DNA from 2 places in the Bacillus capparidis genome. Region 2 is predicted to be linked to the other one. Evidence: riboswitches for the same ligand, from Rfam matches in the RefSeq annotation. Region 2 holds a riboswitch; the other holds the start of a gene.
What was found. Region 2 has a riboswitch for preQ1 ahead of JOC74_RS16585 (QueT transporter family protein). Riboswitches for the same ligand answer to the same signal wherever they lie in the genome.
Positions count from the first base shown of each region.

Region 1: it holds a riboswitch for preQ1, as region 2 does, so the genes downstream of both, queC (7-cyano-7-deazaguanine synthase QueC) here and JOC74_RS16585 (QueT transporter family protein) in region 2, are expected to answer to the same signal.

Region 1 is NZ_JAFDST010000001.1:268,728-272,152, forward strand. Features, by position in the region: gene JOC74_RS01350 (YkvI family membrane protein) at 1-989, shown strand, start outside; PreQ1 riboswitch class I at 1,071-1,115, shown strand; gene queC (7-cyano-7-deazaguanine synthase QueC) at 1,217-1,873, shown strand; gene queD (6-carboxytetrahydropterin synthase QueD) at 1,875-2,315, shown strand; gene queE (7-carboxy-7-deazaguanine synthase QueE) at 2,308-3,039, shown strand; gene queF (preQ(1) synthase) at 3,061-3,425, shown strand, end outside.
Region 2 is NZ_JAFDST010000004.1:186,414-189,838, forward strand. Features, by position in the region: gene JOC74_RS16575 (GNAT family N-acetyltransferase) at 1-21, opposite strand, end outside; gene JOC74_RS24000 (hypothetical protein) at 132-260, opposite strand; gene JOC74_RS16580 (AGE family epimerase/isomerase) at 295-1,479, opposite strand; PreQ1 riboswitch class I at 1,591-1,635, shown strand; gene JOC74_RS16585 (QueT transporter family protein) at 1,642-2,127, shown strand; gene JOC74_RS16590 (nuclease-related domain-containing protein) at 2,169-3,149, opposite strand.

The sequences.
Region 1 (3,425 bases), on a different contig from region 2:
GCTTTGCCACTGGAAAAGAAATTGTTGAGTTTTTCTTGAAATTCGGACCAGCAGGGATGCTGGGTATCCTTATCAGCGGAATAATGTTTACTTTTTTAGGATCCAAAATGATGATCATTTCAAGAAGGATCAGAGCGGCGTCTTATCGGGAGCTTAACATATTTCTTTTTGGAAAAACAATCGGCCCGGTCGTAAATGGTTTTTTGCTGCTGATCTTATTCGGGGTTACCTCAGTACTTTTATCGGGAGCGGGAGCGATTTTCAAGGAACAGCTTCATACCTCTGCCCATTTCGGAATCCTTTTAACGATTGCTATTTGCTTGCTGGTTCTTTCGCGGGGAATAAATGGGCTTTTCGGAGTGAATATCCTTGTGGTGCCGATGCTTATGCTCTTTACGATGATTGTCTTTACGGATTCGTTTTTGTTTTATGAAGACTTGGGCTCGCAATTTTGGGTAGTCGATTTAGAAAAATCAGACGTTGGCTGGATCGTTTCAGCAATTTCCTACGGCGCTTTTAATTTGTCGCTTGCACAAGCTGTTCTTGTCCCGGTTGCTTCTGAATTAGAATCTGAGAAACAAATAAAAGCAGGAGCGTATTTGGGAGGAGGGATTTTAACCGTCATTTTGCTTTGTTCTTTTTTGGCAATGACGACGCTGCCGGATACTCTTTTTTTTGACGTTCCAATGGCTCATGTCGTGCAAATCTCATCCGGGAGTATACATATGATTTATCTATTAATTATTTTCGGGGAAATTTTCACCTCTGTCATCGGCAACATTTACGGTATGGAGAAGCAGATCAGAAAATATGTGAACATCAATCGAATTGTAATTTATTGCATGATTTTAGGTATAGCTTATTGCATCAGTCTCGTAGGATACGGGAAGCTCTTGACTGCCATTTATCCTTTGTTCGGAAATGTTAGCATATTTTTTGTCTTGTTCTTATTGTTTAAAAAAATACCTGACAACAGCGTCTTGAAATGAGAAGCAGCACATTGGCAGCAAGCTTAAAATATGCTAAACTAACGAACGTGTCTACAAAATAAATAAATACCGTGTAACTAAACGGGAGAGGTTCTAGAAAAACCCTCTATAAAAAACTAAGGACTCATGCTGTATCCTTGGATGCGGCTTTTTGTTTTTTATGGCTAGAACACCTTCCATTCAAACGGAGGGTGTTTTTTATATGTTATACGAAAGAAGGAGTAAAAATGAGGAAGGAAAAAGCAGTTGTTGTATTTAGCGGAGGACAGGATAGCACAACTTGTCTTGTGTGGGCGCTTCAGGAGTTTGCTGAAGTCGAAACTGTTACTTTTCACTATAACCAGCGGCACCAGCTGGAAACAGAGGTAGCTGGAAAGATTGCCAAAAAGCTAAACGTTAAGAATCATTTGCTTGATATGTCTTTGCTGAATCAATTGGCCCCTAATGCCCTGACAAGAGACGAAATGGAGATAAAAATGAATGAGGATGGCTTGCCTTCCACGTTTGTCCCTGGCAGAAATTTAGTCTTTTTATCCTTTGCTTCTATACTGGCTTATCAAATCGGAGCCAGACATATTGTTACCGGTGTATGCGAGACAGATTTCAGCGGATATCCGGATTGCAGGGATTCTTTTATTAAGTCCTGCAACGTGACAGTTAATTTGGCAATGGATAAGCCTTTTGTCATTCATACACCATTAATGTGGCTGAATAAAAAAGAAACGTGGAAGCTTGCTGATGAGCTTCATGCACTGGATTTAGTGAGAAATGAAACCTTGACTTGCTATAACGGCATCATTGCTGACGGATGCGGCGAATGCCCTGCCTGTGTGCTTAGGAAAAATGGGTTAAACGAATATTTACATGAAAAAGGAGGAAATTAGAATGCTTTCACAAACGTATCCTCAAGCATTTCATCCATATTCGTTTGAATTGAATAAAGACATGCAGATCTCTGCAGCACATTTTATTCCGAGAGAAGAAGCGGGCGCGTGCAGCCGCGTCCACGGCCATACGTACACGGTAAATCTGACGATTGCAGGAGATACCCTGGATTCTTGCGGTTTTTTGGTTAATTTTAGTACGTTAAAAAAAATCGTCCATGGAAAATACGATCATACGCTTTTAAATGATCATCTTGAATTTTCAGGCGAAGATGCTTATTCGTTTCCTACGACTGAGGTCGTGGCTAAATCGATTTATGATGCAGTAGAAACATATTTGAATACATTGTCCAACCGGCCCGTCTGCGTCCAGGTTTTCGTGAGAGAGACGCCGACAAGTTATTGTGTATACCGGCCGAAAAAGGAGCAAGCCCATGAATAAACCAATTCCCGTTTTAGAAATATTCGGACCGACCGTGCAGGGAGAGGGCAGTGTCATCGGGCAGAAAACGATGTTTGTCCGGACGGCGGGCTGTGATTATTCCTGCAGCTGGTGTGATTCTGCTTTTACATGGGATGGTTCAGCAAAAGGAGATATCAAGTGGCTTGAGCCAAATGAAGTTCTCGATTCTCTTAGAGAGACAGGAGGAGGGTGTTTTTCTCACGTCACCATTTCCGGAGGCAACCCCGCCTTGCTGAAACCTCTTGGCGGATTGACTGCATTGCTAAAAGAAAAAGGCTATCGAATTGCACTTGAGACACAAGGGAGTATCTTCCAGGAGTGGTTCGCGGATATCGATGATTTAACCATTTCACCGAAGCCGCCAAGCTCGGGAATGGTTTGCGATTTTACGAAGCTTACAGCTATATTTGAATCGTTAGAAAAAATGAATCGTCTTCAAAGTGTAACCTTGAAAATCGTTATTTTTTCAGATGAAGATTTGGAGTTTGCTAAAGGAGTGCATCAGAAATACCCCGGGCTCCCGTTGTTTCTGCAAGTTGGAAACGATGATCTGAATTCTCGGGATACGAATGATTTAGCGCAAAAGCTTCTGGAAAAATATGAAGGGCTTGTCGAAAAGGTTTGTGCGGATGAGGATTTAACCAATGTCCGCGTTCTTCCCCAGCTTCACACCTTAATATGGGGGAATAAAAGAGGAGTATAACTAATAGGGAGAGAAGGGTGAATCATGTCTAGAAAAAAATCAGAGCTCGAAGGAGTTTCGCTCCTTGGAAACCGAGGAACATCCTATGAGTTCAGCTATAAACCGGAAATCTTAGAATCTTTTATAAATAAACATCCTAATCGAGACTATTTTGTTAAATTTAATTGTCCGGAGTTTACATCGTTATGTCCAATGACAGGGCAGCCTGATTTTGCTACGATCTATATCAGCTATATCCCGGATCAAAAAATGGTTGAAAGCAAATCGTTGAAGCTATACTTGTTCAGCTTTCGCAATCATGGCGATTTTCATGAGGATTGCATGAATATCATTATGAATGACTTAATTGAATTGATGGATCCCCGCTACATCGAAGTGTGGGGGAA
Region 2 (3,425 bases):
GTTTCTCCCCGTCATTTTCATGACATCCCCTCCCATTTTTACTAAATAAAAAACACCACAGGGATCCTGTGATGTATCAAAATGACATACCACAGAAAAGCGAGCTGTGGCATGTCCTCCACGTATTCCTTCTAATAAAGAAATGAATCGCTAAGGCTTCCGTTTATAGACAGACTTCTCCCGTGATCCACAACTTTAAAGAAAACAGCAGTCGAGTACCCAATACCTTTAGATAGATTTGAAATAGATCTCTTCTTCATCCGGGCACCCTCCTTTCATGTTTTCACAATACTATTATTTTATTTCTCTTAATGCCAAATAGCAAGCAGAAATCGGGTGATAATCCGCTTTGGTCGCCGGGCTTTTCAATTCTGAATATTTCTTGTTTTGACGAGAAAGCAAAGCATACCAGGCACCATATTGATGATCGATAAAATAATAGTGGCTATATTGAAAGACTTGACGGTAACAATCCCAATACGCTTCATTTCCTGTTCTGGCAGCCAGCATGGCAGAAGCGGCTATTGCTTCGGCCTGGACCCAATAATTTTTATCATCATCTATCATTTCAAATTGCTGAGTTAAAGAATAAATCAGGCCGCCGTATTTTTCATCCCAAGCTTTATTCCATGTGTCTTTAAATAACGTTTCTGCTTTTTCTACAAGCCCTGGTTCATTTTGATATTTATCCAGCCAAACAAACATCTTGCACCATTCAAATTGATGACCCGGAACAAAACCGATCGGACGAAATTCATCACGTGTTTCGTTATTTGTTTCATTACTGTATTGAAAATTCGCCTTCCATTGTTCATCAAAGTGCTCCCAAATCCAGCCTCCGCTTTGACTAGCCAGCTTATTCACTACACTTTCTGCAAGCTCATGTGCTCGTTTCAAATATTTTTCATCCCCTGTTGCTTCATAGGCTGTCAACATAGCTTCACATGAGTGCATATTAGCATTTTGCCCGCGATAGCTTGAAAAATTGCTCCAATCTGCGTTTGCAAAATCCCTATATAAGCGGTGCTCCTCTTCCCAAAAATGCTTCTCCATTGTCTGATAAACGTCCTCGATCACCTTTTCTGATCCAGATATTCCGGCTTTTGCTGCCATTGAAGCGGCTAAAAGAACGAATGCATGCCCGTAAGCGTTTTTTGAGGAATCTGCCACCTCTTGACCGCTAAGCTCAGTAAAATACCCGCCGTTTTCCTTATCCAAATGAAAGGACTGCAGAAATCTTAATCCATGTTCAGCCGCTTCTTTGCACCATTCGGGTCCGTCTAGCAGAGCTCCGACACTAAAGGTATAGATGTGACGGCTCGTAGCAACAAGATGCTTCGTTTTGACATCAACTATGGTTCCATCATCCAGCATCTCTCCCACGTATCCGCCATTTTCGAGGTCCATACATTTTGGATAATAAAAATTCAACGCGGAAAATATCTGTTCTTTTATATATTCTTCTGATTTCACATTCACATTTAGGTCCCCCTTATTTGTTTTTTTAGATGTTTCCCTATCATCTTTCTTGATAAACTCTCCAATTTTATGTTTACTAAACATGCCAGTGGTTTTATTATGTAGATTTTGCAGGACGTGGTTCGTAACCATCCCACGATAAAAAACTAAGGAGAGAGAAAAATGAGTACCAAAACAATTGTAGGAAATGCTTTGTTTGCTGCTTTATACATTGCAGTTTCAGCTTTAATCCAGCCATTTGGGTTTACGAATATCCAATTTCGCATCTCAGAAATGTTCAATCATTTGGTCGTTTTTAATAAAAAATTTATTTATGGAATTATTTTAGGTGTATTTCTAACGAATTTGTTTTTTTCTCCATTACTTGCCTATGACCTCGTTTTTGGTGTCGGGCAATCTCTGCTGGCCTTATCAATTACGATTTTTTCGGCACGATTTGTCAAAAGCATTGTTGCCCGTATGGTGATCAACACACTCGTTTTCACATTTACAATGTTTTTGATTGCGATCGAGCTTCAATTGGCGATGGACTTCCCCTTCTTTGCGACATGGCTTACGACCGCCATTGGCGAATTTGTCGTCATGTTCGTTGGGATGCCGATCATGTATGCGTTGAATAAACGGGTGAGGTTTGATAAATTAGTTTAGTTTTTAGAATGATGCATACTCTCGCAATACTGCTTCACTTCCTATGAAAAATGCAATTCGTATACCCTGCCTTTTGTGTTGCCGGAATGCTTTAGGTTCATGGATTTGAGAAAATAGACGGAAGTAGTTCTAGAAGAAAGGTACAAGAAATCTCTAAGCTGTCGATTGGTGATTGTCGGCCCTATTAAAAGCGCGTAATCTTTCAATGATTCAATATGGGCATCTCTTAAAGAATATGAACAGGATTTGCAAAGCCATGCTTTATTCTTTCTCAACATTGGCAAAGAATGACACTTTGGACAGTATACTCCTTTAACTAATTCCGATTTCTTAATGTCAAACCTTTTTAATAGGTCTGGATTGCTCACTACATGCATTTTCTTTAACTTATGAGCAAGTTCTTTCAACTGTTTCATCGGGATGATTTTAGGAGGGTGCTTTTTGCCAAGATCGGTTATCTTTTGAGGAAGTAATGTTCCATGCATTACCGTTTCCTTAAGAAAAGTATTATTTGTCGTGGACTTAATGATTGTGGAAGGGTTGCTAATTACAACAAAGGTTTCTATGGGGATTTCAGGGAAATTTTTAAAATCATTAGATAACCAATGCATCAACTCTGACTGCTGCCTTCTGATTTGCAGCAGCGGGTCTAAAAACCCTTCCTCTTTTCCATCGGATGATCGAATAAGTTGATTAAAGTTGTCATCAAAATAGATGGTCCCTTTTATATTTTTGATTTCAAGGATTACAAGAAAGCTCTGGGAAAGAATTAACGTATCAATCTGAAAAAATCCGTATTTGTTTGCAAGTCTCAGATCTTGGAGAATAAAATATTTTTTATCCGGCAAAAAGCGCAGATGATAGTCAAGGGACTGCTCTCCATAATAACCTGCTTTCTGTTTAAGCAGCTCCTCTTCAATTAATGCTCTTTTTGATGAAAAGGAAGGTTTTTTAGGTAATCTTCTTAAGATTGCTTCAAGCTTCTGAATTGATATCGGGTATTTCCGTTCTTTAATGATCATCCTATCAAACTCCTTATGAAAAGTTTGATAGGATTTTCTATAATTATCTGCAAACGACCTGCTTTATTGTGAAAATAGTGAAATAATCATTCAAATTCAATTTTTATAAGGGGATTATCATGCGATCATTTCGGGATCATGTCAGCGCCGTAGACCAATTGAACAATTGAAACAATTATTTGCACAGGTTTAACCTAAAATTGAACAGATGCACTGCATAATTGAACAGATGTGCCCGTTTATTGAACAGGTTCGTGTCATATTTGCACAAAAACA